DNA from 2 places in the Ralstonia sp. 25C genome. Region 2 is predicted to be linked to the other one. Evidence: predicted binding sites of a transcription regulator. Region 2 holds the regulator's gene; the other holds the start of a gene.
What was found. The regulator LexA, encoded in region 2, represses DNA repair genes until DNA is damaged. The targets are predictions, from matches to a motif close to ACTGTATNNNNATACAGT.

Region 1: a site for LexA is predicted at 10,946-10,963, ahead of ACS7SF_RS19930 (ATP-dependent helicase). Genes of this name have one in related genera too.

The regions. Positions count from the first base shown of each region.
Region 1 is NZ_CP196738.1:314,073-329,275, forward strand. Features, by position in the region: gene ACS7SF_RS19870 (carbohydrate ABC transporter permease) at 1-234, shown strand, start outside; gene ACS7SF_RS19875 (carbohydrate ABC transporter permease) at 231-1,052, shown strand; gene ACS7SF_RS19880 (HAD family hydrolase) at 1,055-1,756, shown strand; gene ACS7SF_RS19885 (ABC transporter ATP-binding protein) at 1,790-2,890, shown strand; gene dalD (D-arabinitol 4-dehydrogenase) at 2,909-4,318, shown strand; gene xylB (xylulokinase) at 4,389-5,888, shown strand; gene ACS7SF_RS19900 (carbohydrate kinase family protein) at 5,885-6,811, shown strand; gene ACS7SF_RS19905 (YnfA family protein) at 6,869-7,201, shown strand; gene ACS7SF_RS19910 (hypothetical protein) at 7,347-7,703, shown strand; gene ACS7SF_RS19915 (hypothetical protein) at 7,740-7,871, opposite strand; gene ACS7SF_RS19920 (S10 family serine carboxypeptidase-like protein) at 8,611-10,428, shown strand; gene ACS7SF_RS19925 (2-oxoglutarate dehydrogenase) at 10,440-10,838, shown strand; gene ACS7SF_RS19930 (ATP-dependent helicase) at 10,985-13,126, shown strand; gene mdtD (multidrug transporter subunit MdtD) at 13,139-14,563, opposite strand; gene fumC (class II fumarate hydratase) at 14,732-15,203, shown strand, end outside.
Region 2 is NZ_CP196737.1:373,189-388,391, reverse strand. Features, by position in the region: tRNA gene ACS7SF_RS01750 (tRNA-His) at 1-17, shown strand, start outside; gene ACS7SF_RS01745 (DUF4440 domain-containing protein) at 66-458, opposite strand; gene ACS7SF_RS01740 (dipeptidase) at 588-2,318, shown strand; gene ACS7SF_RS01735 (cupin domain-containing protein) at 2,335-2,643, shown strand; gene ACS7SF_RS01730 (hypothetical protein) at 2,959-3,144, opposite strand; gene lexA (transcriptional repressor LexA) at 3,279-3,929, opposite strand; gene ACS7SF_RS01720 (ferredoxin--NADP reductase) at 4,185-4,961, shown strand; gene ACS7SF_RS01715 (asparaginase) at 5,109-6,101, shown strand; gene rpsF (30S ribosomal protein S6) at 6,195-6,563, shown strand; gene priB (primosomal replication protein N) at 6,605-6,931, shown strand; gene rpsR (30S ribosomal protein S18) at 6,944-7,222, shown strand; gene rplI (50S ribosomal protein L9) at 7,248-7,700, shown strand; gene ACS7SF_RS01690 (replicative DNA helicase) at 7,841-9,229, shown strand; gene ACS7SF_RS01685 (DUF47 domain-containing protein) at 9,378-10,004, shown strand; gene ACS7SF_RS01680 (inorganic phosphate transporter) at 10,019-11,029, shown strand; gene ACS7SF_RS01675 (C40 family peptidase) at 11,113-11,832, opposite strand; gene ACS7SF_RS01670 (hypothetical protein) at 11,984-12,409, opposite strand; gene ACS7SF_RS01665 (PhoH family protein) at 12,531-14,258, opposite strand; gene ACS7SF_RS01660 (peroxiredoxin) at 14,715-15,179, opposite strand.

The sequences.
Region 1 (15,203 bases), on a different replicon from region 2:
ATCGAGACCATCTTCCTGCTCTCCATCTTTGCCGAGATCCATACGACCACCGCAGGCGGCCCCGGCACGTCCACCACCAACCTCGCCTACTTCGTCTACAGCCTTGGCCTGCAGCAGTTCGATATCGGCATTGCTTCGGCCGGCGGCATCGTGGCCGTGGTGCTGGCCAACGTCGTGGCGTTCTTCCTCGTCCGCATGCTGGCCCGCAATTTGAAGGGAGTGCACGAGCAATGAGCACACTGACTTCAACTTGGCGCACCCGGCTTGCCGGTGTGTTGGCTTGGGCGATTGCCCTGGCGCTGTTCTTCCCCATCGCGTGGGCGGCGTTGACTGCGTTCAAGACCGAGCAGGACGCCTACTCCCCAACGCTGTGGTTCACGCCCACGCTCGACAGCTTCCGCGAGGTGCTGGAGCGCGCGCACTACCCGAGCTTCCTCGGCAATTCGCTGGCGGTGTCGGTCACCTCCACGCTGTTGGCGCTGGCGATTGCCATTCCGGCTGGGTATGCGATGGCGTTCTTCCCGAACAAGCGCACACAGCAGGTGCTGCTGTGGATGCTATCGACCAAGATGATGCCGGCCGTGGGTGTGCTGCTGCCGGTGTATCTGCTGGCGAAGACGGCTGGGCTGCTGGATTCCGTCACCGCGCTGGTGATCGTCTACACGCTCGCCAACCTGCCGATTGCCGTGTGGATGGTCTTCACCTACTGCAACGACGTGCCGCGCGAAATTCTGGAAGCCGCGCGCATGGACGGCGCCAACCTCTGGCAGGAACTCGTCTACGTACTGCTGCCGACGATGCTGCCGGGGCTCGCCTCCACCGCGCTGCTCCTGCTGATCCTGTCGTGGAACGAGGCGTTCTGGAGCCTGAACCTGACCAGCATCGATGCCGCGCCGCTCACTGTGTTCATTGCGTCGTATTCGAATCCGGAGGGGTTGTTCTGGGCGAAGCTCTCCGCCGCCTCCGTGCTGGCGATTGCACCGATCCTCGTGTTGGGTTGGCTGGCGCAACGGCAGCTTGTACGCGGCCTGACGTTCGGAGCCGTGAAGTGACGATGATGCAGACCAACGAACGCGCCCCGGCCTACCTGATCTGCGATTGCGACGGCGTGCTGATCGATAGCGAATCGGTGGCGCTGCGCGCGCTGATCCGCACGCTCGGGCCGCACGTGCCGCATCTGTCGCCGGCCGCGCTTGAAGAGATGCTGGAACCGCGCCTCGGCATGAACACAATGGCGCTGTTGAGTGAACTGCAGAGCAGCATCGGCTTCACCCTGTCCGATGCGGAGTTGGCTAGCGTATTGGCCGATGTCGAGCACGACTGCGCTACGCAATCGCAGCCGGTGCCAGGCATCGCCAAACTGCTCTCCACCCTGCCGCAGCCGAAGGCCGTTGCCAGCAACAGCAGCCGCCCGCGCATTGAAGCGAGCCTGCGCCGCGCCGGTCTGCTCGACGTGTTTGGTCCGCACATCTATAGCGCCTACGAAACACCGCGGCCCAAGCCGGCACCTGATGTTTACCTCGCCGCCTGTGCGGGCCTGGGTGCCAGCCCGGCGCAATGCCTGGTCATTGAAGACAGCGACACCGGCGTGCGCGCCGCCCGAGCGGCCGGCCTGACCGTCTTCGGCTTTGCCGGCGTCGCGCATGTACCGGCCGTTGCCACACAGCGCCTGCTGGCTGCCGGCGCACGCCACGTCTTCACCGATATGCGGGCCCTGGCCGACGCGCTGACGTCGACGCTTGCCACGCCCGCCTGATCCGCATACCGCATACGCCTAAGGAGACACCTCATGGCCAGCCTAACCCTGCGCAACCTACAGAAACGCTACGAGCAAAACACCGTCCTGCACGACATCAACCTCGACATTGCCGATGGCGAATTCGTCGTGTTTGTCGGCCCCTCGGGCTGCGGCAAATCCACGCTGCTGCGCACGATTGCAGGCCTGGAAAGCATTGACGCCGGTGACCTGCTGATCGGCGACACGCGTGTGAACGATGTAGTGCCGGCCAAGCGCGGCATTGCGATGGTGTTCCAGTCGTACGCGCTGTATCCGCACATGAGCGTGTACGACAACATGGCCTTCGGCCTGAAGCTCGCGGGCATGAAGCGTGAAGCCATCGACACCGCTGTGCGCCGCGCCGCCGAGGTGCTGCACATTGATGCCCTGCTCGACCGCAAGCCGCGCCAGCTCTCGGGGGGCCAACGCCAGCGCGTCGCCATCGGCCGCGCCATCACGCGCGAGCCGAAGGTCTTCCTGTTCGACGAGCCGCTCTCCAACCTCGATGCCGCGCTGCGCGTGAAGATGCGCTTGGAGTTCGCGCGCCTGCACGACGCGCTCAAAACCACCATGATCTACGTCACGCACGATCAGGTGGAAGCGATGACGCTGGCCGACAAGATTGTCGTGCTGCGCGATGGCCGCATCGAGCAGGTCGGCTCACCGCAGGCGCTGTATCACCACCCGGCCAGCCAATTTGTGGCGGGCTTCATCGGCTCGCCCAAGATGAACTTTCTGCGCGGCACCGTCGCACGTGCCGATGCGTCGGGCGTGGACGTCGCGCTCGCGGGCGGGCAGCAGCGCGTAGCCGTATCGCCGGGCGAACTGCGTGCTGGCGATGCCGTCACGCTCGGCATTCGCCCCGAGCATCTGCATCTGGATGCGGCCGGCGCGCTGCGGGCGACGGTCACGCATATCGAATCCCTGGGCGATGTGGCATACCTGCATGCCGATTGCGATGCAGCGGCGGACGGCCTCGTGCTGCGCGTGCCGGAATCGACCAAGCTCGCCCACGGCAGCGCCATCACACTGGCTGCGGATGCCAGCCACTGCCACCTGTTCGACGCCGAGGGTCGCGCGCTGCCGCGCCTGCAAGCCCAACTGGCCGCCTGACGCCCCACCGCTATTCCTATGCCTTTCGCCAACGCTTCTTCTACCTGGCTGCACCTGGGCGCCGGCTCGTTCCATCGCGCGCACCAGGCGTGGTATCTGCACCGCCTGCGCGAGGCTGCCGACACGTCTTGGCCGCAGTGGCAATTGGCGCTGGCCAACATTCGCGACGATGCGGCTGCGCTGCTGCATGACCTCGCTGCCCAGCACGGTGCCTACACGCTGGAAACTGTCGACACCGCCGGCCATCGTGCTTATGAGCGCATCACGTCCATCGACACCGTGGTCCCATGGGATGCCGAACTCGCTGCCGTGTGCGAAATCGGGGCCGCGCCCGAGACGCGAGTGATCTCCTTCACGGTCACAGAAGGCGGCTACTACCTCGACCAACAACATCAGCTCGACACCACGCAGCCCGACATTGCCGCCGACCTGCGCGGCGGTACCGGCACGCTCTACGGCGCGCTGGCCCGCCTGCTGCGTTTGCGCGTGCAGCGCGGCGGTGCACCCGTCACGCTGCTCAACTGCGACAACCTGCGCCACAACGGCGAGCGCTTCCGCAGCGGCCTGCGCCAGTTCCTCACGCTGCGCGGTGATGCGGACCTCGTCGCATGGCTCGACGCACACGCCAGCACGCCCAACACCATGGTCGACCGCATCACCCCGCGCCCGACCGACACCCTGCGCGAGCGCGTCACCGCACAGACGGGCTGGCAAGATCGCTGCCCCGTGATGGCCGAGACCTTTGCGCAATGGGTGGTAGAAGACGACTTCCGCGCCGGCCGCCCCGTACTGGAACGCGTGGGCGTGGAGTTCGTCACCTCGGTGCTGCCGTATGAGGAGGCGAAGATCCGCGTGCTCAACGCCAGCCATAGCTGCATCGCCTGGGCCGGCACGCTGCTGGGGTTGCACACGATCGACGAGAGCATCGCCGTGCCGTCCATCTACCGCATGGCGCGGGACTACGTAACGGATGACGTCATGCCGTGCCTCTCTCCGAGTCCGCTTGACTTGGCAGCCTACCGCGACACCGTGCTCGACCGCTTCGCCAATCCGTACATCGGCGACACCAACCAGCGTGTGGCGGCCGACGGCTTTTCGAAGATCCCCGGCTTCATCACGCCCACGTTGGTGGAGTCGTTCGCGCGCGGCCATGTGCCGCTTGCCACGGCGATGCTGCCGGCGCTGTTCTTCGTGTTTCTGGAACGCTGGAGGGCGGGCACGTTGCCGTATGCCTATCAGGATGGGCAGTTCGATCCCGCCGCCGCACGGGCCATGCTTGATGCGGAAGACTCAATCGCCGTGTACTGCCAGAACGCCGCCTTGTGGGGCAGCTTGGCCGGCACTGAAGCGCTCACGGGCCTCGTTCGCAACGCCGTCGAGCGCGTACGGGCCTGGCTTGCCATCGAGCACGCCACCACAGCGGATTGACCCACCGTATGACCTCGCTTTGATTCGCGCGACAATCCCGGCTTGAGCGCAACTCACCCCGGCGGCCCCCATGTACCTCGGTATCGATCTCGGCACCTCGGAAGTCAAAGTGCTGCTGCTGGACGCAGCGGGCGCCATCGTCGGCACAGCAGGCCAGCCGCTATCCGTGTCGCGGCCGCACCCGGGCTGGGCGGAGCAGTCTCCCGATGACTGGTGGCAGGCCACATGTGCGGCCGTCGCCAAACTGCGCGACGCGACGCCCAAGGCCTTTGCCGCGACACGCGCCATCGGCCTGTCGGGCCAGATGCACGGCGCGGTGCTGCTCGATGCGCGCAACCGCGTGCTGCGCCCCGCCATGCTGTGGAACGACACCCGTAGCACCGCCGAATGCATCGAGCTGACACGCCGTGTGCCCAACTTGCACGCCATCGCCGGCAACCTGGCCATGCCCGGATTCACCGCGCCGAAACTGCTGTGGAGCGCGCGCCATGAGCCCGATGTATTCAACGCCATCGATTGCGTGCTGCTGCCCAAGGACACCCTGCGCCTGCGCCTGACCGGCGAGCGTGCGTCCGACCCATCGGATGCTGGCGGCACGCTGTGGCTGGACGTGGCGCAGCGCGCGTGGTCTGACGAACTGCTCGCCGCGACGGGGCTGTCGCGCCGGCACATGCCGCGCCTCGTGGAAGGCAGCGCCGCCAGCGGCACGCTGCTGCCCGACGTGGCCGATGCGTGGGGATTGGCGCGTACCGTCATCGTGGCCGGCGGCGGTGGCGATGGCGCTGCCAGCGCCGTGGGGATTGGCGCGACGCAGCCGGGCGATGGTTTCCTGTCGCTGGGCACCTCGGGCGTGATCTTCGTGGTCAGTGACCGGTTCCGCCCCAACCCTGCACAGGCCGTGCATGCGTTCTGCCACGCGCTGCCGGAGCGCTGGCATCAGATGAGCGTGATGCTCTCCGCCGCGAGCTGCCTGCGCTGGTTCTGCCGGCTGACGAGCGTGCCTGAAGCCACGCTGCTCGACGAGATTGCCGCGCTGCCAGAATCCGCGCGTGAATCGGCACCGATCTTCCTGCCCTATCTTTCCGGCGAGCGCACGCCGCACAACGATCCGCTGGCGCACGGCCACTTCCATAACCTCTCGCACGCCAATGACCGCGCGGCACTCGGCTATGCCGTCATCGAAGGCGTAGCCTTCGGCATGGCCGACGGGCTGGATGCACTGCTCGCGGCAGGCACGCAGGTGGCGTCGCTGTCGTTTGTGGGCGGTGGCTCGCGCAGCCCGTTCTGGGCGCAATTGCTGGCCGACGTGCTCAACACGGAATTGACCACGCACGTCGGCAGCGAAGCCGGCGGCGCGCTCGGCGCAGCACGCCTGGGTTGGATGGCCGATGGCGGCGTTGAAGCCACCGTCTGCGCCAAGCCGCCCGTGCTGGCCACGTACCGGCCTGATGCCGCCCGCCACGCACGCCTTGCCGAACGGCTGTCGATGTTCCGCGCGCTGTACCGGCGCGCGTCGCCTTTGTCCACGGCACCGTCCACCCTATCTGCTGATCTGCCCCTGCCCGCATGACCACTCCGTTGCCCCTGCCTCGCCTCGTCGTCTTTGGTGAGGCGCTGACCGACTTCCTGCACCAGGGCAACGGCCAGTGGCTCGCCCGGCCGGGTGGCGCATGCTGGAACGTGGCGCGCGTGGCGGCGCGACTGGGTGCGCCCACGGGCTATGCGGGCGCGATCAGCAACGACGTCTTCGGCGATGCGCTCTTCGCCGATTCACAGGCAGCCGGGCTGGACTTGCGTTTCTTGCAGCGTGTGGACCGTTCCCCATTGCTGGCGATGGTGACGTCCACGCAGCCGCCGCATTACTTCTTTGTCGGCGATGACAGTGCCGACCTGCATTTCGACGCACGGGCGCTGCCCGAAGGTTGGCAAACCACCGTGGAGATCGCCCACTTCGGCTGCATCAGCCTGGCACGTGAGCCGCTTGCCAGCCGGTTGGTCGCACTGGCCGAAGCGCTGGCGATACAAGGCACCCGCATCACCTTCGACCCGAACTGGCGCGTAGCGATGGAGGCGCCTCACTACACACCGCTGTTCCGGCGCATGGCGGCCATCGCATCCGTCATCAAGGTGTCGGATGAAGACCTGCGCCATCTGTTTCCGGATGACACCGATCCGCTCACGACGTTGCGCGCACACGCCCCGCAAGCCGAAATTCTGCTCACACTCGGGGCGGCCGGTATGCAATGGCTGCACGGCGATCGTCGCATCGCACAACCCGCGTTCCTGGTGCCCGTGGTCGACACGGTCGGTTGCGGCGATGCGGCCATGGGCGGCTGGCTGGCCAGCCTGCTGCAAGCACCCAATGCCCCCGCCCAAACGCATCTGCGTCAGGCGGCCGCTGCCGCTGCGCTGACGGCCTCGCACCCTGGCGCGTATGCTGGCACGCGGGCTGAGGTGGAAGCGCTCGTTGCGCTAACGAACGTCATCGCTTGACGGCAGGCGGTCGTGCCACAATCGGCGCCTCGCTTTTGACCGCTTGCGCACCGTATGTTGGACTTCCTTCGTATCGCCTTGCTCTTTGCCGTCACCGCCGTGGCGGAAATCGTCGGCTGCTACCTACCGTGGCTGGTGCTGCGGCAGGGTAAATCCGGCTGGTTGTTGCTTCCGGCAGCGGCCTCGCTGGCGTTGTTTGCGTGGCTGCTGACGTTGCACCCGACTGCCGCTGGCCGCACCTATGCGGCTTACGGCGGCATGTACATTGCCGTCGCCTTGGTCTGGCTGCGGCTGGTGGATGGCATCACGCTCACGCGCTGGGACATCGGCGGCGCCGCCATCGCCTTGGTGGGGATGGCCGTCATCGCATTGCAGCCCCAGGCAAATTGATCGATCGCGCACGGTGTTTACGCTTTTCTGAGCGAAACGGAACCCTAAGCCTGCGCAACGATCCGATGGTGGATCATTGCAGCCTGTGACCGCACTGCAACCGGTCGCCACCCTTTCAATCTTTTTCTGTCGATGGAGGCCTGACATGGCTGCCGCAACTCTCAAACACTTCGTCGTGGCATCGGCCTTGATGTCCGCGGCCATGACCGCGTCCGCGCTGACGACAGCGTCGGCTACGTATTCCGATCAGGAACTCCAGGCCATGCTGGCGCGCAGCCAATCCGCACAACCGTCGATCCAACAGCCAGCCCAACGGTCAACCCAACAATCGCCCCAGCAGGCACCGGAAGCCGAACTGTCCTCGCACAAGACGCTGAGCATCGGCGTAAGCGATCCGGGCACGAAGCTCATCCTGCCGTGGTTCGTGGCCGATCTGGTCAACGCTGTCAATCAACGCACCTCGCCGCAAGACTTCGCGAAGACGCTGCGCGACGGCATCTGATAGCGCCCTACCCGCACGCAGGCAATAGCGCCCCCCTCACATCACGGCATCGACCGGCGCCACGCCGCTGTCGATGCCGGTGACGAGCCACCTGCCCCGGCTTTCCGTCATACCGTACTCCAGTCGTACGCTGCACAAGCAAACACGCCGCGCACCAATATCGGGCATTCGTGCGTTCAATCCCGCTCAATAGAGATTGCAATAATCCATCTATCGCGATAATAAAAACATCATGCAAATCGCTTTTGGATGGCATATCTGCGAAACACCATATCGTTATCACTCGGATTCGCATGGAAAATTTTCCGTGTAATTTTCCGTAAACATCGGTTTCGCATCAAAATTACAAAGGCAGAAATTCGAAGTGGCACTCCATTGACAGTGCGCATTTTGCTTCTATGATTCAACCACTCTTTTTGACGCCGACCTGATGGCGACTCTCTAGCCGACCACCCAAAAGGTGCGCAAATCGGCCACAGTCAAGCCGTCCATGGCCCGACAACGATCCTGATCCGGGAGACAGCATGTTGTCTGCAAGCTTGCAAGAATGCGATAGAGATAGAACGAACGCATTACCGGGATGCATCACCAATAGCGATTTGAAGCCCACGGTCGATCCGACGATCTCCAAGCCGCCACCCTCTGGCGGTCATGCTTTGCCTTAGCGCCTTTCTGCGCAGCTTGGGCACCCCTTTCTCAAATACCCAAGTTTGCGCAAAGCCCCACCGCTAACGCGTCGATCTCATTTAGAAGACTTCCGGCAATTCTTTTCCGCACGCTTTGATGGACGGCGTGAAATCCCATGGATTTCGCCGATGCATTCACGCGTGCATTTTTTGCCTATTTTCTGATGGCTTCCCCGCCAAGCGGCTTTTTTGTTCGTATCTCATCAAACACAGGGATGCAAATGAAACCAAACCGTAGTTTCGGTGGCAATCACCGTGGCCGCTCTCCTGCGTTAGGACGGCTTGTTGGCGTCGGCGCGTTGCTTGTCGGGATATCACTCGTCTCGGCATGCGGGGGCGATGACGGCGGCTCCGTGGCATCCACGGCCAGCGCGAGCCCCACCGCTGACGTGAGCGCAAAATCCGCACAGACCAACCAGCCTTACGTCGACCCGGTCGCGTATTCGTCCAACGCGGGGGATAGCCTGGCGCTGTCGCAGGTGTCGGAAAAGGCGGCGGTCATGCATTACCAATGGACGGCCGGCGCCACCCCGGTGAACTACACCACCACGACCGGCCACCTGACGGCATCCGATGCCAACGGCAACCCCGAGGCGACGATGTCGTATGTCGCGTACACCGTGCCCAGCAGCAACGGGCAGGCGCGCCCCGTCACCTTCTTCTATAACGGTGGGCCGGGTTCGTCATCGATCTGGCTGCGCCTGGGGTCGTTCGCGCCCACGCGTGTCGCAACGCCCGACCCGCTGCTGACCAACTGGCCCAACTATTCGCTCGTCGACAACGCCGAGAGCCTAATCGACTCCACGGACATGGTGTTCATCGATCCGCCGGGAACGGGCCTGTCCGAAGCGATTGCGCCGAACACCAACAGCTCGTTCTGGGGCAGCGACGTCGACGTCAACGTCATGCGCGATTTCATCCAGCGCTATCTGACCGTCAACGGCCGCAGCAACTCGCCAATCTATCTGTACGGCGAGTCCTACGGCACGCCGCGCACCGACATGCTGGCGCTGGCGCTAGAAACGGCGGGCGTGCACCTCACCGGCATCGTGCTGCAGTCATCCATCCTCAATTACTTTGCGGATGCGGTAGAAGCCACCGCGATTGAGAACTCCACCGCCGGGCTCAAGCTTGCAACCGACACGGTGGCGGGCTACTTCCCGGGGTATGCGGCGGTGGCGTCGTATTTCAACCAAGTCTCGCCGGCCCAGCCCAACCAGGCTGCGTATGCGCTGCAATCTGAGCAGTTCGTCACGAACAAGTACAGCCAGCTCAAGACGTACGCGCAATCCTGGGCGCTCAGCCAACTCGGTTCGCCCAACGCGCTCGGCACGCCAAAGTTCCCATCCAGGTCCACCCTGGCGTCGTGGGAAGCGCCCTCAAGCCTGACGCTGCAGGCCTTGCAGGGCTACTTCAACAAGAATCCGTTCAACACGTCGCTGTTGCCCAGCACAACGATCGGGCGGTACGACGGTCGTGTCTCGCTGCCGAATTCGGATTCCCGCCTGGCGACCGATTCGGACCCGTCGGACATTCTGATCTCGCAGCCTTTCACCACCGCGTTGCAGACGCAGATGCCGAACTACCTGGGCTATACGGCGCCCAATGCGACCTACGCGCCGCTGAACGACAACATCATCAGCAACTGGGATTTCTCGCACGACGGTCAGCCGCTGCCGGACACCCTGCCTGACCTGCTGGCCGCGATCCAGATGAACCCGCAGTTGAAGGTGCTGGCGTCCAACGGCTACCACGATCTCGCCACGCCGTTCTTCAACACCGAGAAGCAACTGGCGCGTCTGCAGACCGTGCAGGGCCTGAACCCGAACCTGCAGGTCACCTTCTACCAGGGCGGACACATGATCTACCTGGATGACGTGGCCCGCCCGCAGATGAAGCGCGATCTGGTGGCGTATTTCAAGGGCCAGTCCATTCCGTCCGCGCTGACGCTGGCGAAGCTGCCCGCGCCATGGGCCGACGAGAACCCCGCTGACACGCCAACGCTGACCGCCGCCGCAAGCTCGGCGCCTAAACTTTGATGGAAGGAGCGATGATCATGTCCCCTCTCAATATCCTGCGGCGCGTGCTGCCGGCCCTGCTTGTGGGGTTGGTGATCGGTCAGGCCCACGCGGCGCCCACCACCCAATCCGTCGCGCCTATCACGTTACCCAAGGGCGGCCATGGCGTGGATGGCCCGTTCTTCCCCACCAACCGGCCTCTGCCCGTTGCGCCCACCACCGGCGTGCAACTGCAACAGGAAGCGCAGCAACGCTTAACCAAACGGCTGAGCGCCAACGCAACGCTCGGTGCCGGCGGCGCGATCACCAAAGCGCAGGCCCAGGCCAGCGGCCTCGGCTACGTGGCCAAGCACTTCGACCAGATCGACGCGGCACACTCCGGCCAGGTCACGCTGGACGATGTGCAGCGCTATGTGCAGCAGCGCCACTAAGTGCGTCTGACGCAGCACGGGTCTGAGCGTGCGGCAAACCGGTGATGCCACACCTGTTGTCTGGGTGTGGCATTACCCCATCGAACTCCCCGGGCAGGCAACACAGTGCTGTATATTCATACAGTTATTTTCTGTGATGCCCCGCCGTGCTTTCCGCTTCACTTATTCCTGACTCCGCCAGCGCTCCGGCGTACTTGGCCCAACTGAACGACCAGCAGCGCCGCGCGGTCGAGTTCGGCATTTCCGGGGCGGATGCGGCGGCAACCGGCCCGCTGCTCGTACTGGCCGGCGCCGGGTCGGGCAAGACGCACACGCTGGGTTGGCGCGTTGCGCATCTCGTCGCCAATGGGGCCGACCCGCAGCGCATCCTGCTGCTGACGTTCTCCCGCCGCGCAGCGAGCGAGCTGTCCAACCGAGCCGGTCATCTGCTCGCCCGCGCCATGCAAGGCGAACGCACAAACAACGCACTGAATGCCGCCGGCACGTCGTACCAGACCACCCTGCCGTGGGCCGGCACCTTCCACGGCATCGGCGCACGCCTGCTGCGCGAATACGCCGAGCGTGTCGGCCTGGCGCCCGATTTCACCATCCACGACCGCAGCGACTCGGCGGATTTGCTCAACGTCGTGCGCCACGAACTGAACCTGTCGACCAAGGAACGCCGCTTCCCGCTCAAGCAAACCTGCCTGGCCATCTACTCACGCGCGATCAACGCCGAGAGCCCGCTGAATGCCGTGCTCAAGCACCACTTTCCCTGGTGCGCGATGTGGGAAGCACAGCTGCGCACGCTGTTCGACGCGTATGTCGAAGCCAAGCAGGCCCAGCACGTGCTCGACTACGACGACCTGCTGCTCTACTGGCACGCCATGGTGTCCGACGCCGAACTGGCCGCCGAGATCGGCGCGCGCTTCGACCACATCCTCGTCGATGAATACCAGGACACGAACCGGCTGCAGTCGTCCATCCTGCGTGCGCTGCGCCCCGATGGCCGCGGCGTGACGGTGGTGGGCGACGATGCGCAGTCGATCTATGCGTTTCGTGCGGCGACGGTGCGCAACATCCTCGACTTTCCGCGGCACTTCTCGCGGGCGGCACACACGGTGCTGCTGGAGCGTAATTACCGCTCGACGCAGCCCATCCTCGATGCCTCCAACGGCGTGATGCGCTTTGCCACCGAGCGTTTTGCCAAGACGCTGTGGACGGATCGCGCGTCGACGCATCGCCCGCGTTTGATCTCGGTGCGCGACGAAGCCGAGCAGGCGCGCTGCGTGGCCGAACAGGTGCTGCATCAGCGTGAAGGTGGGCTGGCGTTGAAATCGCAGGCCGTGCTGTTCCGCACGGCGAGCCACAGCGCGCCGCTGGAGATCGAACTCACGCGCCGCAACATCCCATTCGTGAAATACGGCGGCCTGAAGTTTCTGGAAGCCGCGCATGTGAAGGATGTGCTCTCGGTGTTGCGCTGGGCGGAGAATCCGCGCAATCGCATCGCTGGGTTTCGCGTGATCCAGTTGTTGCCCGGCGCGGGCCCCGCCACGGCCGCACGCGTGCTCGACGCCATGGCCGAAGCGGTGGACCCGATTGCCGCATTGCTCGCCTACGAGGCCCCCGCCCGCCTGGCCGGTGACTGGGCCACGCTGATCACGCTGATGCAGACCCTGCGCACACCGAAGGACAGCCTGGAATGGGCCAGCGAACTCGAAGCCGTGGGCGCGTGGTACACGCCCCACATGGAACGGCTGCACGACGATGCCGCCGTGCGCCAGGGCGATCTGGACCAACTCGCCCGCATGGCGTCCACCTACGCCACGCGCGAACGCTTTCTTACCGAGATGACGCTCGACCCGCCGGAGTTGACCAGCGACGAATCCGGCGCCCCGTACCGCGATGAGGACTACCTGATCCTCTCGACCATCCACTCATCGAAAGGCCAGGAGTGGAAGGCCGTGTACGTGCTCAACGCCGTGGATGGCTGCATGCCGGCCGACCTGGGCGCTGGCTCGCACGAAGAGCTGGAAGAGGAGCGCCGCCTGCTCTACGTGGCGATGACGCGTGCGCGTGAGCACCTCGACATCCTTGTGCCGCAGCGCTTCTACGTCACGCAGCAGACACCCAATGGCGACCGGCACATCTATGCATCCCGCACGCGCTTCATTCCGCCCGCGCTGCTGCCGCTGTTCGAGGCCTGCGCCTGGCCGCAGCCAGAACCCGGCGCAGACCCGGCTGCGGAGGCGCGCGCCGCAGCCAAGGTGGACCTCACCAAGAAGATGCGCGGCTACTGGCAGAAGTAACGGCGGAAGCCATCAATGCACTTCGATCTCGGGCTGCTTGACGACCTGCGTTGACTCGAAGCGAGAGAGCTGCGCGAAGATCCACGCTGCCGCCGCCGTCATGATGCCCACGCAGACGAAGGTCTTGTGGAACGCGGCCAGCGTATCGCGCCCTTCCGGCCCGGCGGTAAAGTCTGTAAAGCCCGCAAGCAGCGCGCCGGCGGCGGCCACCCCCAGACTCATCGACAGCATCATCACCATGGACAGCATGCTGTTGCCCGCACTGGCCAGCGGCCCGTTCAGGTCTTTGAGCGTGAGCGTGTTCATCGCAGTGAACTGCATCGAGTTGAAGGTGCCGAACAGCGCCAGTTGCACGATGCGCAACCACACCGGCACATCGGGCGTCATCACCGCAAAGCTGGCCATCATCAGGCCGACCATCAACGTGTTCACAAACAGCATGCGCCGATAGCCATAGCGCTTGATGGCCCACGTGCCCAGGGGCTTGGCCGCCATGCCCGCAGCCGCCACCGGCACCATCATCAAGCCGGCCTGCAACGGCGAATACCCCAGGCTCACCTGCAGCAACAGCGGAATCAGGAACGGCATGCCGCCGCTGCCGATGCGCGCAAACAGGTTGCCCAGCACGCCAATCGAAAAGCTCGGAATACCGAACAGCGTGCGTGGGAACAGCGGCCCGGCCACACGCCCCGCGTGCAACCAGTAAGCCGTGAGCGCCGCCAGCCCGAAGATCAGCAGCACGAGCACCGTCGCGTGCTGGAAGCCCAATTCCGACAGGCCATCCAGCGAGAATGACACCGCCGCCATGCCAAACGCCAGCATGAGATAGCCCGACCAGTCGAAGCGGCTGTCATCCTCGGCACGCACATCGGGCATGACCTTTAGCGTGACCAGCGCGCCAATCACGCCTACGGGAATGTTGATGAGGAAGATCCAGTGCCACGACGCCGCCTGCACCAGCCAGCCACCCAACGTCGGGCCGATCAGCGGGCCGATCAGCCCCGGAATGGTGACGAAGCTCATGGCCGGCAAGAACTGCTCGCGCGGCACCACTCGCAGCACCGTCAGCCGCCCCACGGGCATCAGCAACGCGCCACCCACGCCCTGCACCACGCGCGCGGCAATCAGCATGGTCAGGCTGCGCGACTCCGCACACAGCAACGAGCCGATGGTGAACAGGAAGATGGCCGCGAAGAACATCTTGCGTGTGCCGAAGCGATCGGCCAGCCAGCCCGAGGCGGGCATCAGCATGGCGGTCGTCAACGTGTAAGCGATGATGACCGATTGCATCTTCAGCGGGCTTTCCGACAGGCTGCGCGCCATGGCCGGCAAGGCCGTATTGACGATGGTGGAATCCAGCGTCTGCATGAACAGACCCATGGCCACCAGCCAGAGTAACGGTTTGAGAGAGGTATCGACGGAAACGGAAGATGACATGGCGAAGCAGTTGGGCGTGCGGCGGAGCCGTCATTGTGGCGTGCCCCGCCCGGGCTCGCAAACGGTGTACCCGGCAAAACGGCACGTTCCGCCCTACCGCCAACGTGGGCACTGGGCTCTGCCTATACTGGAACGTTCGCCCTCGTCACTCGTGCCTTTCCTCCCGCCATGACAACCCCCACCGCCACCCGCCTTGAACGCGACACCTTTGGCCCCATTGAAGTCCCCGCCGATCACCTGTGGGGCGCGCAAACGCAGCGGTCACTGCAGAACTTCGACATTGCCGGCGACCGCATGCCGCGCGAACTGATCGACGCGCTGGCGCGCATCAAACGTGCCAGCGCCGCCGTCAACCATCGCCTCGGCCTGCTGTCCGCCGACAAAGCCAACGCCATCATTGCCGCCGCCGACGAGGTTATCGCCGGCAAGCACCCGAACGAGTTCCCTCTGGTGGTCTGGCAAACGGGCTCGGGCACGCAGACCAACATGAACATGAACGAGGTGCTCGCCAACCGCGCCAGCGAGTTGCTCGGCGGCGAGCGCGGCGAAGCGCGCCTCGTGCATCCGAACGATGACGTCAACCGCAGCCAGTCGTCCAACGACGTGTTCCCGACCGCCATGCACGTGGCCGCAGTAACGG
Region 2 (15,203 bases):
TCCCATCGGTCACCCCAAAAGGTTTCAGTAAAAAAAAAGCCCGCTTTTTGCGGGCTTTTTTGCGTCTATACGTCCGCGACCACCGTCCCCTGGTGGAACGCCACCCTCCAACCATCAGCCGTCCGCCGCCACAACGACGCCCGACGCGTAGTGCGATTCGATTGCGCCAGCGTGTAAGTCAGCAGGTAATTATCTGGCGCGATTTCCTGGCAGCGAAAGTCACGCGTCTGCCAAAACTCTTCGCCGATGTGGCCGCGCCGCGCTTCCAGCACGCCGAGCACGTAGTTGCGGCTGTAACGCTGGCCAGAGGCGCCGACCTCCCAGAAGTCTTCCGTGATCATCCGCTCGAAATCTTCCCGGCGGGTCGCGCGTTCGGGGCGGTGGAAGAGCGGTTCGAGCCGCTTCAGTTCCTCGAGCACCCCAAGCAGGGCAGGGTCGGTATCCAGACGCGGTTCCATATGGCGGGCCTCCCGGGAAAGCTCCAAGCATAACGTGGGCTGGCGCAGCTGCGCGCTTTTTGCGCCGCACAATGCGCGCATCCGGCATCGCCCCTATGATGGCGCCTTCCCTTTTCTGGAACCGCATCGATGCAACGTTCTGTCCGTATTGGCTTGTCCACCCTGACGCTTGCGCTCTCGCTCGCTCTGAGCGGCGGCGCTTTTGCTGCCACGCTTCAGAAGCCGCAGTTGGATGCGTTGATTGCCGCCGAGCAAACCAAGGCGTCGGACAATCTGAACAGTTTTCTGTCGACTGCCGCCAAGGTCGATCCGCAGGTTGCGCGTAGCGTGGCCGCGTATCGCAAAAAAGCGCCGCTGATGGGGGATGACCTCGTCAACATTGGCCGCTTGCTCGGCGTGTACAACCGTCTGCACAACCAACAGGCGGTGATCGAATCCATCGAGAAAATGGTCGCGCTGCCGACGGTGCGCGATGACAAGATTCCGCAGTACGAGAACCCTGCCATCGTGGCGTTCGGCAAGCTGGTCGAGGGCATGGCGCACGACTTCGGCCTGAAATACCGCAACGTCGACAACCGCGTGTTCGAAGTCACGCTGCCCGGCACGGGTTCGGACGAATTCGGCATCCTGACGCACGCCGACGTCGTGCCTGCAAAGGCTGAAGAGTGGGTGCTCGGCGATGGCACCAAGCTCGATCCGTTCAAGGTCACGCGCGTCGGCAACCTGCTGTATGGCCGTGGCGCGATCGACGACAAGGGCTCGATTGCCGCCGCGATGTACGCCATGAAGACCGTCAAGGACAGCGGTGTGCCGCTCGCCCGCACGATCCGTTTGATGATCGAGACCACCGAAGAAACCGGCGGCGACGGCATGAAGTACTACCGCGAGCACACGCAATTGCCCGCGTACAACATCGTGCTCGACAGCAAATACCCTGCCGTCGTGGCGGAGAAGGGCTCGGGCGCATTGAAGGTGTTCTTCCCCGCGCAGACAGGAGATGCTGCCCGCACGGCCATCGTGTCGATGAGCGGCGCGGCGTCCGCTAACGCCGTTCCGCAAACGGCGACGGCCACGCTCAAGGGCGGCGACCTGGGTGTCGCGGCGGCGGCGCTCGAAGCCAAGCGCGATGCGTTCGTCAGCAGCCTGGCCGCGCAAGGCAAGTTCTCGATCGACATCACGCGCACTGCAGACAGCATTGTCGTGAAGGTCACCGGCACGTCGGCCCACGGCTCGCGTCCGGAAGAGGGCGTCAACCCGCTGCCGCGCCTGGCGCTGTTCCTGCGCGCAGCCGATCTCGGCCTGGCTGACAACGCCTACGCCCACGCCGTGCGCTACCTGACCGACCTCTACGGCACGGACTACCTCGGCACCACCATGGGTCTTGCCTACAAGGACGACTTCATGGGCCCGCTCACGATTTCGCCCACGGTGATCGGCGACAAAAACGGCCGCGTCGAGGTGACCGCGAATGTGCGCATGCCGCGCGGCAAGACGCCCGATGCGTTGCGCGGCGAGGTTGCCGACAAGATCAACGCGTGGGCCAACGCCAATCACGTCGCGCTGGAGATCAGCTACGACCAAGGCAACTGGATGGCGCGTGACCCGAAGGGCGCGTGGCTGTCGACGCTGCTCAACATCTACGGCGATACGACCGGCCTGGACGCGAAGCCGGTGCCGACCGCCGGCAGTACCACTGCCAAGCTGATGCCGAATGCCATCAACTTCGGCCCGGCCATGCCCGGCAAGAAGTACACCGCGCACAACGCCAACGAGTACAAGGAAGTGCCGGACCTCGACCTCGATATGCAGATGTTCACCGAGATGCTGGTGCGTATCGGCAACCTGCAGTCGATGCAGTAATCGCCACGCCTTTGCCATGAAGATCATCCGCGCCAAGTCATTCACCGCCGAGCGTGCCTGGGGCGCGCTCGATATCGCCAACATGGGCGGCATCACCACGCGCCTGCATTGGACTGATCAGCCCTACCGCTGGCACGTGAACGACGGCGAGGAGGTCTTCGTGGTGCTCGATGGCACGGTCGACATGCACTACCGCGAAGCCGAAGACGAGAAAGTCGCGACGCTACAGGCGGGCGACATCTTCTTTGCGGGGGTCGGCTGCGAGCATGTGGCCCATCCGCGCGGGGAGGCGCGGATTCTCGTCGAGAAGGCGGGGAGCGTTTAGCACCGGCCGGCTGTAGAAAAAAAGAGCCCGCGATGTGCGGGCTTCCAATTCAGCGATCTCATTGCCCCTGAGGGCATTGGCAATACTACTGTCACGCGCGGCAAACAACATCCGGGTAAACGTCCGTGTTGTTGGGAAGCATTCGCCAATGTGCCGTCGCATCGACACGAGACTGAAAAAACAGCCCGCTCAAATGGCGGGCCGAAAATCAGTTGAAGAAAGCCCTGTCCTCAGGGCTCGGCCAGTGTATGAAATCAGTTGCGGCGACAGCATTGGGGTATGCCCTGATCGCTGTCGTAGCGTGCTTCAAACAGTTCAAAAAACCTCAACACCTGCTGCGCGCGAGGCTGCGGGAATCGCATCCAGCATGCGGCAGATCGCCTCCATGCTGCCAACCATCGTGCGGCGCTGTTCCCCTTGATAGATGCGCACGCCCTGGGTTTGGCGGAAGGGCACCGGATGGACCGGGCGGCGGCGGGAAGACATCGATCCGAGTCGCATGGCAGACCTCGTAGGTTCGGATGAAAAGGCGGGCAGCAGATGTAGATGGCAAACAGCTGCCCTGGCGAGCCAGCGGCTCACCTCCTGGTGGGGCAAAATAGCGGAAGAGTTGGCGCGAGAGACGCGCCGCAGGCTTATGGAGCAGCAGGCCGAATCAGACCGACGGCCAAGCCCTCCAGGTGAAATTCATCGCGATCCAGATTCACGTGGATCGGCTCGAAGTCGGGGTTCTCGGCAATCAGTTCAACGTGACGCCCCTTGCGCTGGAATCGCTTGACCGTCACGTCGTCACCCAGGCGAGCGACAACGATTTTTCCGTTGGCCGCCTCCGTGGCGCGTTGCACTGCCAGCAGGTCACCATCCAGAATGCCCGCATCACGCATGCTCATGCCGCGGACCTTCAGCAGAAAATCGGGCTGCGCGGAAAAGAGGGATGGGTCCACCTGGTATTGGCGGTCGATGTGCTCAGCCGCCAGGATGGGGCTACCGGCAGCGACGCGCCCCACCAGCGGCAGCGTCAGTTGCATCAGCCCCATGGATGGCAGCGAAAACTGGTGCTGTGCTGCATCGCCCATCGTGCGCAACCGGATGCCGCGCGAGGCTCCCGGGGTCAGCTCGATCACGCCTTTGCGCGCCAGCGCTCGCAAATGCTCCTCAGCGGCATTGGGCGAGGAGAATCCGAACTCCGCGGCGATCTCTGCACGCGTGGGCGGGAAGCCGGTGCGTTGGATCGTCTGATGGATCAGGTCGAAAATCTGCTGCTGGCGGGGGGTGAGGGTGGCCATCGGCGTACTGTATATTTGAACAGGTGCTGTGATTTTATACAGTGACGCGGGAAGCGCAAGTGATTTTGTTGTGACTTGTTGCTGGATGCGCGAATCGGTGGTGCGCATGCGGCTGATCCACGTCAAAACCCATGCGGCTGGTTAGAAGCTTATGCGCAATCCATGCAGGCGCGACCGTGGCGAATCGCATAAAATCAAGGCCTTGACCGTATTCCGCACTGCCACATAGGCTCACAGGCCGGCCCGAACATCACCATGTCCGCTTTCAATCAAGAGACCGTTCTGAGCGTCCACCACTGGAACGACTCCCTCTTCAGCTTCAAGACGACGCGCGACCAAGCGCTGCGCTTTCACAACGGCCATTTCGTCATGATTGGCCTCGAAGTCGAAGGCAAGCCGCTCATGCGCGCCTACAGCATCGCCAGCCCGAACTATGAAGAACACCTGGAGTTCTTCAGCATCAAGGTGCAGAACGGCCCGCTGACGTCGCGCCTGCAGCATCTGAAGGTGGGCGACAAGCTGCTGGTGAGCAAGAAGCCGGTCGGCACGCTGGTGCTGGATGACCTGCTGCCCGGCAAGAACCTCTACCTGTTCGGCACGGGCACCGGCCTGGCGCCGTTCATGAGCATCATTCAAGACCCCGAAACCTACGAGCGTTTCGAAAGGGTCGTGCTGTTGCACGGCGTGCGTCAGGTGAGTGAGCTGGCCTATGCTGACTTCATCACTAGCGAGCTGCCGAACAACGAGTTCTTTGGCGACCAAGTCCGCGAAAAGCTGATCTACTACCCGACCGTCACGCGTGAGCCGTTCCGCAACATGGGTCGCCTGACCGATCTGGCCGATAACGGCAAGCTTTCCGCTGACATCGGCCTGCCGCCGCTCGATCCGGCCGTGGACCGCGCCATGATCTGTGGCAGTCCCGCGATGCTGGAAGACACCTGCAAGCTCCTCGACGCGCGTGGTTTCAAGATCTCGCCGCGCATGGGCGAGGCGGGCGATTACGTGATCGAACGCGCTTTCGTCGAGAAATAAGCGACGCCGCATCCCCTGCAAACGCCGGCCCATGTGTCACCTGGGTCGGCGTTTTGCTTTTGTGGCGGGGCGAGGGCAAATCCGCGTCGGCAAAGGCGTGACACGCGGATACAATGCGCGGCTTCCTCATCACGGATCCCTGCAACGATGTCCTTGCCTACCATCGCCATCCTCGCCACCGGCGGCACGATCGCCGGTTCCGCTGACGACGCTGGCTCCGCCGCACGCTACCGCGCCGGCGCCGTTCCCATCGATCAACTGCTCGCGGCGAGCAAGCTCGGTCTTGAGCGCATTGCCAATGTGCGCGCCGAGCAGGTCGCTCAGATCGACAGCAAGGATCTGACCTTCGATGTCTGGGAAAAGCTGGTCGCCCGCGTTCGCCACTGGATTGACGTGGAGGGCGTGGACGGGGTGGTCATCACGCACGGTACGGACACGCTCGAAGAAACCGCCATGCTGCTGCACCTGACGCAGCAAGGCGATACGCCCATCGTGGTCACTGCCGCGATGCGGCCGTCGACGTCGCTGTCGGCCGATGGCCCGCTGAACCTGCTGAACGCGGTGCGGCTGGCGGCGAGCCCGGCGTCGCGCGGGCGTGGGGTGCTTGTGGCGCTGAATCAGCGGGTCCACGCCGCGCGCGATGTGCAGAAAGCCCATACCTACGCGGTGGAGGCGTTTGTCTCGCCGGACGTTGGCCCGGTTGGCTTCGTGCTCGATACCCAGGTGCAGTTTCAACGGGCGGTCCAGCGTCCCGATTCGGCGGACGTGTTGCCGATGCCGCCCGTTGGGCAATGGCCGTGGGTGGAGGTGCTGGCCAGCTATGCGCAGCCGGATGCGCGGCTCGTCGATACGCTGGTCGCTGCCGGCGTGAAGGGATTGGTGGTCGCCGCGACCGGCGCCGGTTCCATTCACGTGAACCTTGAGGCGGCGCTCAATCGCGCCAGCGAACAAGGCGTTTTTGTGCTGCGTTCAACACGTACAGGCGCGGGCATCGTGCCGCCGCAACCTGATGCGCAGCGTTGGGCCTCGACCGGCACGCTCAACCCGTACAAGGGGCGCGTGCTGCTGATGCTGCTCATTGCTGCCGGGCGCGCCCAGGCAGAAACTGCTTCCCTGCAGCAAGTCATTGATCGGTATTGAAAGAATCGGTTGAGTCTGCGTATAATGGCAGGCTAACCAACCTTGCTGCACCGGAGTGTGACGCCCGGGCGGCTTAATCCACAAGGAGCGTCAATGCGTCATTACGAAATCGTGTTCATCGTCCATCCGGACCAGAGCGAGCAAGTGCCCGCGATGATCGAGCGCTACAAGAGCACGGTCACCACGCAAGGCGGCCAAGTGCACCGCGTCGAGGACTGGGGCCGTCGTCAACTGGCCTACATGATCCAGAAGCTGGCCAAGGCTCACTACGTGTGCCTGAACATCGAGTGCGGCAAGGAAACCCTGGCTGAGCTCGAGCACGCGTTCAAGTTCAACGACGCAGTGCTGCGTCACCTCATCGTTCAGACCAAGAAGGCTGAAACGGCTCCGTCGCCGATGATGAAGGAAGTTGCGCGCGAAGAGGCCAAGAAGGCCGCCGCTCAAACCGAACAGGCCGCCTGATGCCGCGCGGTGCGGCGCAAGTTTAACTACGCACCGCGAGCATGGACGAAGCCCAAAGGGATCACGCCATCAACCGTTTGCAGCTCGTCGCCACATTGGTCGAGCGCGAGGTGATGCGATATACCCCAGCCGGTGTGCCCATCGTCAATTGCCTGTTGACCTACAGCGGGCAGGCGATGGAAGCACAGACAGTGCGGCAGATCGAGTTTTCGATGGAAGCACTGGCAGCCGGCAAGATGGCCTCTGTTCTGGACCGCATCGCTCCGGGTACCGTCCTGGATTGCGTCGGGTTTCTAGCTCGCAAGCACCGCAGCAGCAAAGCACTGGTCTTTCACATCTCCGGATGTAACGTATTCGTAAAGGATTGAATCATGGCATTCATGAACAAGAAGCAGCGCGACGCGAAGAACAAGAAGCGCTTCCAGCAGCAAAACCCGCTGTTCAAGCGCAAGAAGTTCTGCCGCTTCACCGTCGCTGGCGTTGAGCAGATCGACTACAAGGATCTGGACACGCTCAAGGACTTCATCGGCGAGAACGGCAAGATCACGCCGGCCCGCCTGACCGGCACGCGCGCGATCTATCAGCGCCAACTGGACACGGCCATCAAGCGTGCACGTTTCCTCGCGCTGATGCCCTACACCGATCAGCACAAGCACTAATCAAGCGGGATAAGGAGAACTCACAATGCAAATTATTCTGCTCGAGAAGGTCGTCAACCTGGGTAACCTGGGCGACGTGGTGCGTGTGAAGGACGGTTACGCTCGTAACTTCCTGATCCCGAACAAGCAAGCCCGCCGTGCTACCGATTCCGCCATCAAGGAATTCGAAGCCCGTCGCGCTGAGCTGGAAAAGCTGGCCGCTGAAAAGCTGGCGGCAGCACAAGCCGAAGGCGAAAAGCTGAATGGCCTGGCGCTGCAACTGTCGCAAAAGGCTGGTGTGGATGGCCGTCTGTTCGGCTCTGTCACCAACCACGACATCGCTGATGCGCTGAACGCACAAGGCTTCAAGGTCGAGAAGGCGCAAGTGCGTCTGCCGAACGGCCCGCTGAAGACCGTGGGCGAGCACGCGGTTGTTGTGTCGCTGCACACGGATGTGGCAGTCGACGTGACCGTGTCGGTGCAAGGCGAGACCGTCTAAGCACGTACGCTTTAACTCGCGGCAGCCGGAAAGCGGCCAACGCGAGTCAAGAAGGCAGGGACGAAAGTCTCTGCCTTTTTTGTTGTCCTTTGTGTCAGGGGTGCAGATTGAAGACCGAGCAGCGCCGTTATAATCCCGCCATGAACGCGCCCTCCGATCCCCAGCTCGATTCCCTCAAGGTGCCTCCGCATTCCATCGAGGCCGAACAATCGGTGCTCGGCGGGTTGCTGCTGGATAACGCCGCCTGGGATCGCATTGCCGATTTCATCAACGAGCACGATTTTTACCGCTACGACCACCGGCTGATCTTCCACAACATCGGCAAGCTGATCTCGCAGGCCAAGCCGGCTGACGTGATCACGGTGTACGAGCAGTTGCAGGCGGCAGGCAAGGCGGAAGAGGTGGGCGGCCTGGCCTATCTGAACGCGCTGGCACAGAACACGCCGAGCGCCGCCAACATCCGTCGCTATGCGGAAATCGTCCGCGACCGCGGCGTATTGCGCCAGTTGGTGACGATTGCCGACGAAATCTCTGCCGGCGCCTTCAACCCGCAAGGGCGCGACGTGCGGCAACTGCTGGACGAGGCCGAATCCAAGGTGTTCGCGATTGCGGAAGAGGGCGCGCGCGGTCAGAAGGGCTTCCTGGAAATTCAGCCGTTGCTGACGCAGGTGGTCGAGCGGATCGATGAGCTGTACCACCGCGATAACCAGAGCGATATCACCGGCGTGCCGACGGGCTTTGTCGACCTCGACCGCATGACCAGCGGCATGCAGGGCGGCGACCTGATCATCGTGGCAGGCCGTCCTTCGATGGGCAAGACTGCGTTCTCGCTGAATATCGGCGAGCACGTTGCGGTGGAGCAGGGTCTGCCGGTGGCCGTGTTCTCGATGGAAATGGCGGGTACGCAGCTCGCTATGCGTATGTTGGGTTCGGTCGGTCGGCTGGATCAGCACCGCCTGCGGACCGGCCGCCTGCTCGACGAAGATTGGCCACGCCTGACGCACGCCATCCAGAAGATGAACGATGCGCAGCTCTTCATTGATGAAACGCCGGCGCTGAACCCGATGGAGCTGCGTGCGCGTTCACGTCGCTTGGCGCGTCAGTGCGGGCAGCTCGGCCTGATCGTCATCGATTACCTGCAGCTGATGTCGGGCTCGGGCGGCGGCGAAAACCGCGCGACCGAAATCTCGGAAATCTCGCGTTCGCTCAAGGGCTTGGCGAAGGAACTCAACTGCCCGGTGATCGCGCTGTCACAGCTGAACCGAAGCCTGGAACAGCGTCCGAACAAACGCCCGGTGATGTCGGACTTGCGCGAATCCGGCGCTATCGAACAGGATGCCGACGTGATCCTGTTCATCTATCGCGACCAGGTGTACAACCCGGATTCGCCGGACAAGGGCACCGCCGAAATCATTATCGGTAAGCAGCGTAACGGCCCCATCGGTACCGTTCGCCTGACCTTCCTCGGTGAATACACGAAGTTCGATAACTTCACCGGTGGCAATGCTTTCTTCGACAACGACACATAATCGTCTTTTCATGTCGGACCGCCACAACGTGCCACGCATGGCACGGGGCCGGTTCCGGTAAAATATTGCGCTTTAATGACAGCGCCGACGGTGATCCCGTTCGGCGCTGTTTTTACGACTCCTGCTTTTCCCGTTCCCAAGGATCAACATGTTCGGTCGCTTTATGCCTACCGAAGGCAAGTTCTTCGAGTATTTCAACCAGCACGCCGAGTGTGCCGTCAAAGCGGCCCATGCGCTCAAAGAGCTGGTCAATGACTTGCCCAATGCTGAAATGCATGCACGCAATGTGCAGAACTTCGAGAAGAAAGCCGATCGCATCACGCATGACACGGTTGAGCTGCTGCACAAGACCTTCATCACGCCGCTGGATCGCGATGAGATCCACAAGCTGATCACGACGATGGACGACATCCTCGATCTGATGGAAGACGTGTCGCTCACCATCTCGCTGTACGACGTTACCAACGTGACGGACGAGGCGCGCCAGCTTGCCACCATCTGCGTGGCATGCTGCGAAGAGGTCCGTAAGGCCGTGGCGTTGCTCGACGACATGAATAACGGCCGCCAGATTCTGACCATTGCGCAGGAAATCGACCGACTGGAGTCCGAAGCCGATCGCGTCATGCGCGCCGCCATGGCCAAGCTGTTCCGCACTGAAAACGACATCAAGCTGCTGATCAAGCTCAAGGCGATTTACGAGCAACTGGAGAGCGTCACCGATTGTTGCGAGGATGTCGCCAACATCATCGAAGGCATCGTGCTCGAAAACGCCTGACGAGACGACGCCTCATGCATACGCTTCAGATCAGTCTCTGGGTGATCGTCCTGCTGGTGGCGCTGGCCATCGTGTTCGACTTCATGAATGGCTTCCACGATGCGGCCAACTCCATTGCTACGGTGGTGTTGACCGGCGTGCTCAAGCCGCAGCAGGCGGTGGCAATGGCCGCAGCCTGCAATGTGATCGCCATTTTCATCTTCCACCTCAAGGTGGCCACGACGGTGGGGCGGGATACGATCGACCCGTCCATCGTGGATCACTACGTCATCTTCGGCGCCTTGGTGGGTGCCATCGCTTGGAACATCATCACGTGGTACTACGGCATTCCGTCGAGCTCGTCGCATGCGCTGATCGGCGGGCTGGTCGGCTCGGCGGTGGCCAAGTCGGGCACGGGCTCGCTGGTGGCGAGCGGTTTGCTGAAGACGGTGGCGTTCATCCTGATTTCGCCGCTGCTGGGCTTCATCTTGGGCTCGCTGCTGATGGTGGCGGTGTCGTGGCTGTTCTTCCGCACGCCGCCGTCGAAGGTGGACCGGTGGTTCCGGCGCTTGCAGTTGCTCTCGGCTTCGCTGTACAGCCTGGGCCACGGCGGTAACGATGCGCAGAAGACCATCGGCATCATCTGGATGCTGCTGATCGCGGGCGGTTATGCGTCCGCAACGGCCGAAACGCCGCCGATTTGGGTCATCGTGTGCTGCTACGTGGCGATCGGCCTGGGCACGCTCCTCGGTGGCTGGCGGATTGTGCGCACGATGGGCCAGAAGATCACCAAGCTCAAGCCGGTGGGCGGTTTCTGCGCTGAAACCGGTGGCGCATTGACGCTGTTCTTCGCTTCGGCGCTGGGCGTGCCGGTGTTGACGACGCACACCATTACCGGCGCCATCGTCGGTGTGGGCGCGGCGCAGAAGGCATCCGCGGTGCGTTGGGGCGTGGCAGGCAATATCGTCTGGGCGTGGGTCCTGACGATTCCCGCGTCGGCCTTCATGGCGGCGATTGCCTGGTGGATCGGCAAGCACGTGCTGTAAGCGGGCTCGCATCACCTAAAACGAAACGCCCACCATTCCGGTGGGCGTTTGCATTGGCGGGTGCGAAGAAGCGTTACTGCGCGTTACTGCGTGGCGAAGCGTGCGATGGGGTCATCGTCGGCCGGCGTGGCGACGACAGCTGTCGCGCTACGCGCGCGCGCCAAGGTACCGAGTGGATCATCGTCGATCGGGCGCGCAGGGCTAGCCGGCGCGGGGATGGGCTGACTCGATGGCCCGGGGGCGTCCGGCAAGTTGCTGACCGCCACCACGCGGCGTGCGCCCATGTAGCGACTCGCCCAATACGACTTGGTCATGTCTTCCAGCCGTACGGTGCCGCCCGTGGCGGGCGCGTGCACGAAGCGGTTTTGGCCGACATAAATGCCGACATGCGAGTTCGCCTGGCCGGTCGTGTTGAAGAACACCAAGTCACCCGAGGCCACGTCGCGGCGTTCGAGCGCCGTACCGCGTCGGCCCATTTCGGCCGCGGTGCGCGGCAAATTCACAGCGGCGGCGCGCTGTACGACGTAGCGCACGAGCCCGCTGCAATCGAAGCCGCTGTCTGGCGTGTTGCCGCCGTAGCGATACGGCGTGCCCACCAGGGCCATGGCTTCGATGGAGATTTCTTCGAGACCGGCGCTTGGGTCATTGATGGGGGCGCCGCGCGTGCGAAGCGCGCCAGGGTCGCGCGAAGCCGTCGAACGCGTTGGCGTGGACGAGCAAGCAGACAGCAGGCACACCAACGCCAGCAGGGCTGCGCCCGCCAGTCGGGTGTCGCTATGAGGAAAGCCGTGCTGCTTCGGCATGCGCCATCAGAAAGGTCCGGATAGGTCGCATGCTATGCGCGCGGCGCGAGAATGCCAAACCAGGCCGCGCGGTGTGTTGGCGGGGCGCAACGCCAAGCGGGGCGCGGGTCTGCGGATTCCGGCCCGATGGCGTCGCGCTTTGCGGGCAGCGTTACCAGCGAAGCTGGACGTTGCGCGTGCTGCCGGTCTGCACGGTGGCGCGTTTGGTGGCGCCCTCGTAGGTGGCGATCACGTTATAGCTCGCGGGCGGTGCTTTGATGAGGCAGCGCGGGCCGTCGGCGCGGAAATTGGCGACCTCCTTGCCGTGTCGCGTGAGTTGAACGTTCACGTCGGAGAGATATTCGCCGCGTGGCCCCTGCGTAAACAGGAGCGACAGGTTGTAGTTGCGCGCCTCCGCGTTCAGCGCCTGCTGCTCGTCCTCTGCAACGCCGCCGCAGACGTAGCTGATCTGGCCGGAGGTCTGCGGGATGAGGTTGTCGGCAAGCGCCACGGAGGCGCCGGCGGACAACATCATCGCCAGCGCCGCCGACATCAAGGTCATGCGCGATCGGGTCTGCAGGTTTCGTTGCGTGGGCATCATTGGGCCTCCATCAGAAAAAGGGAGAGGTGCCCAATACGCAGCAAGAAAAAGGCCGCGCAAATGCGCGGCCCAGATGGCACAACGGTTGGCGGCGGGCGGATTTGCCGCCGCGTGGTACTTACAGCACGTCCGACGCGTGATCCGCCAGTCGCGAGCGCTCGCCGCGCGCCAGCGTGATGTGGCCGCTGTGGCTCCAGCCCTTGAAGCGATCCACCACGTACGTCAGGCCCGACGACCCCTCAGTCAGGTACGGCGTGTCGATCTGCGCGATGTTCCCCAGGCAGACGATCTTGGTGCCCGGGCCCGCACGCGTGACCAAGGTCTTCATCTGCTTGGGCGTCAGGTTTTGTGCCTCGTCGATGATGAGGAACTTGTTGACGAAGGTGCGGCCGCGCATGAAGTTCATGCTCTTGACCTTGATGCGCGAGCGGATCAGCTCCTGCGTGGCGGCACGGCCCCATTCGCCGGCGTTGTCATCGGACTTTTGCAGCACTTCGAGGTTGTCATCGAAGGCGCCCATCCAGGGCTGCATCTTTTCCTCTTCCGTGCCGGGCAGGAAGCCGATGTCTTCACCCACGGGCACGGTGGCACGCGTGATGATGATCTCGTTGTAGAGCTTCTGGTCCAGCACCTGCTCCAGGCCCGCGGCCAGCGCCAGCAGCGTTTTGCCCGTGCCGGCAGAGCCCAGCAGCGTGACGAAATCGACCTCCGGGTGCATCAGCAGGTTCAGCGCAAAGTTCTGCTCGCGGTTGCGCGCCGTGACGCCCCAGACATTGTTCTTCTGGTGCGTGAAGTCCTTGAGCGTCTGCAGCACCGCCGTCTTGCCGTTCAACTCGCGGACCTGCGCGTACAGCGGCAGGCTGCCGTCATTCGGCTCCAGGAAGACAAACTGATTGACCAAGAACGACGGCACCAGCGGCCCCGACAGGCGGTAGAACGTCGTGCCCGTCTTTGGATCCTGCCAGCTCTCGATGTTCTTGCCGTGCTTCTGCCAGAAATCCGCCGGCAGGGCCATCACACCGCTGTAGAGCAGGTCGGTGTCTTCCAGCACGCGGTCGTTGAAGTAGTCCTCCGCCGGCAGGCCGAGGGCGCGCGCCTTGATCCGCATGTTGATGTCTTTCGACACCAGCACGACATGGCGATCCGGCCGCTGTTGCTGCAGCGCCGACACCACGCCCAGGATCTGGTTGTCCGCCTTACCTTGCGGCAAGCCGTCGGGCAGCTTGATGTCGTTCAGGCGCGTCTGGAAGAACAGGTGCCCCTGTGCATCGCGGTTGCCGAGCTTGGCCAGCGGCAGGCCGTCGTCCATCGTGCCTTCGGTACCAGCCACCAGTTGATCCAGCGTGCGGCTCACCGTGCGGGCATTACGCGCGACTTCGCTCATGCCCTTCTTGTGATTGTCCAGCTCCTCCAACGTCATCATCGGCAGATAGACGTCGTGCTCCTCAAAGCGGAACAACGACGACGGATCGTGCATCAGCACGTTGGTATCGAGCACGAACAGCTTGGTCGGGCCTTCGTCGCGGCGGGCACGGCGGCGGGGCGCGGCTTCGGTTGACTTGCCGGTCGCGGGTGTTTTGTTGACAGCCTTGAGAATGCTGGCGGGGCGCTGGCGAGCCTCTTCCTTGGCCACCGGCGACGATTCGCCCGCGCGTGCCTGGGCTGCGCCGCCCGCGCTACGTTTGGGTTGCGCTCGGCCGGTTTCGGACAGCGCCTCGCGTTCAAGGGCGGGCACCGGTTTTCGAGGTTCCTGACCCGCCTTGGGCTTTCCGGCTTTGCCGAAAGGCTTGAATTCAGCCGGGTCGAGCAATTGGGCTGGCTGGGTGGGCATGGTCGGCAGCGGCATGCTTCGATTACCTCTCTGGAGGGAACAACGACGAAACACCGCACTCGTTGATAGCGAGGCGATGCTGATGGAAAACGCTGAGGGAAGTGGCGGCGCGCCGCACGTATGAACGCGTGAGCGACGGCCACAAAAAAGCCGCCATGACCTGCGAGAGGTGGGGCGGCCTAGATGAACGCCACAACAAGCTGCACGATTCGGACGTTCTGCCCAGCCTTGCCGCTGGGGAAAACGCCGATGCGGTATCAGGCCAACTTGGCCGCCGGTACCGTCGTGGGCAATCGGAATGGCATCCGGATTTCGTACTCATCGGTTCCGACTGTATCGGAAGCTTTTGGTATTTGCAATCTGTGACATGTGACGTCTAGTGCCGCGTTGCAGTCCCGCGAAACTGCCCTGGGGGAAGCGCTGGGGTGCCCTGTGCGGCGCTTTCGTGACCCATCGACGACCCGCTGCGGGTTACAACGCACGCACCGCCGCTAGTACGTCGTCCACATGGTTGGGCACCTTCACGCCACGCCACTCTTTGCGCAACACACCCTTGGCATCGATCAGGAAGGTGCTGCGTTCGATGCCGCGCACGTCCTTGCCGTACATCTTCTTCATCTTGATGGTGTCGAAGAGGTTGCAGACGGCTTCATCCGCGTCGGAAATTAGCTCGAACGGCATCTCCAGCTTGGCCTTGAAGTTCTCGTGCGATTTCAGGCTGTCGCGCGAGATGCCGAACACCACGGCGCCGGCAGCTTCAAAGGCGTCGTACTGGTCGCGGAAGTTCATCGCCTCGGTGGTGCAACCGGGCGTGTTGTCCTTCGGATAGAAATACAGTACGACGATCTTGCCGCGCTGCGACGCCGGCGAAAACGTGATGCCGCTCGTGGCTGGCGCGGAGAACTCGGGAAGAGGCTTGTCGAGGGTGACGGGCATGGTGTGTTCCGGAAAACCGCGGGG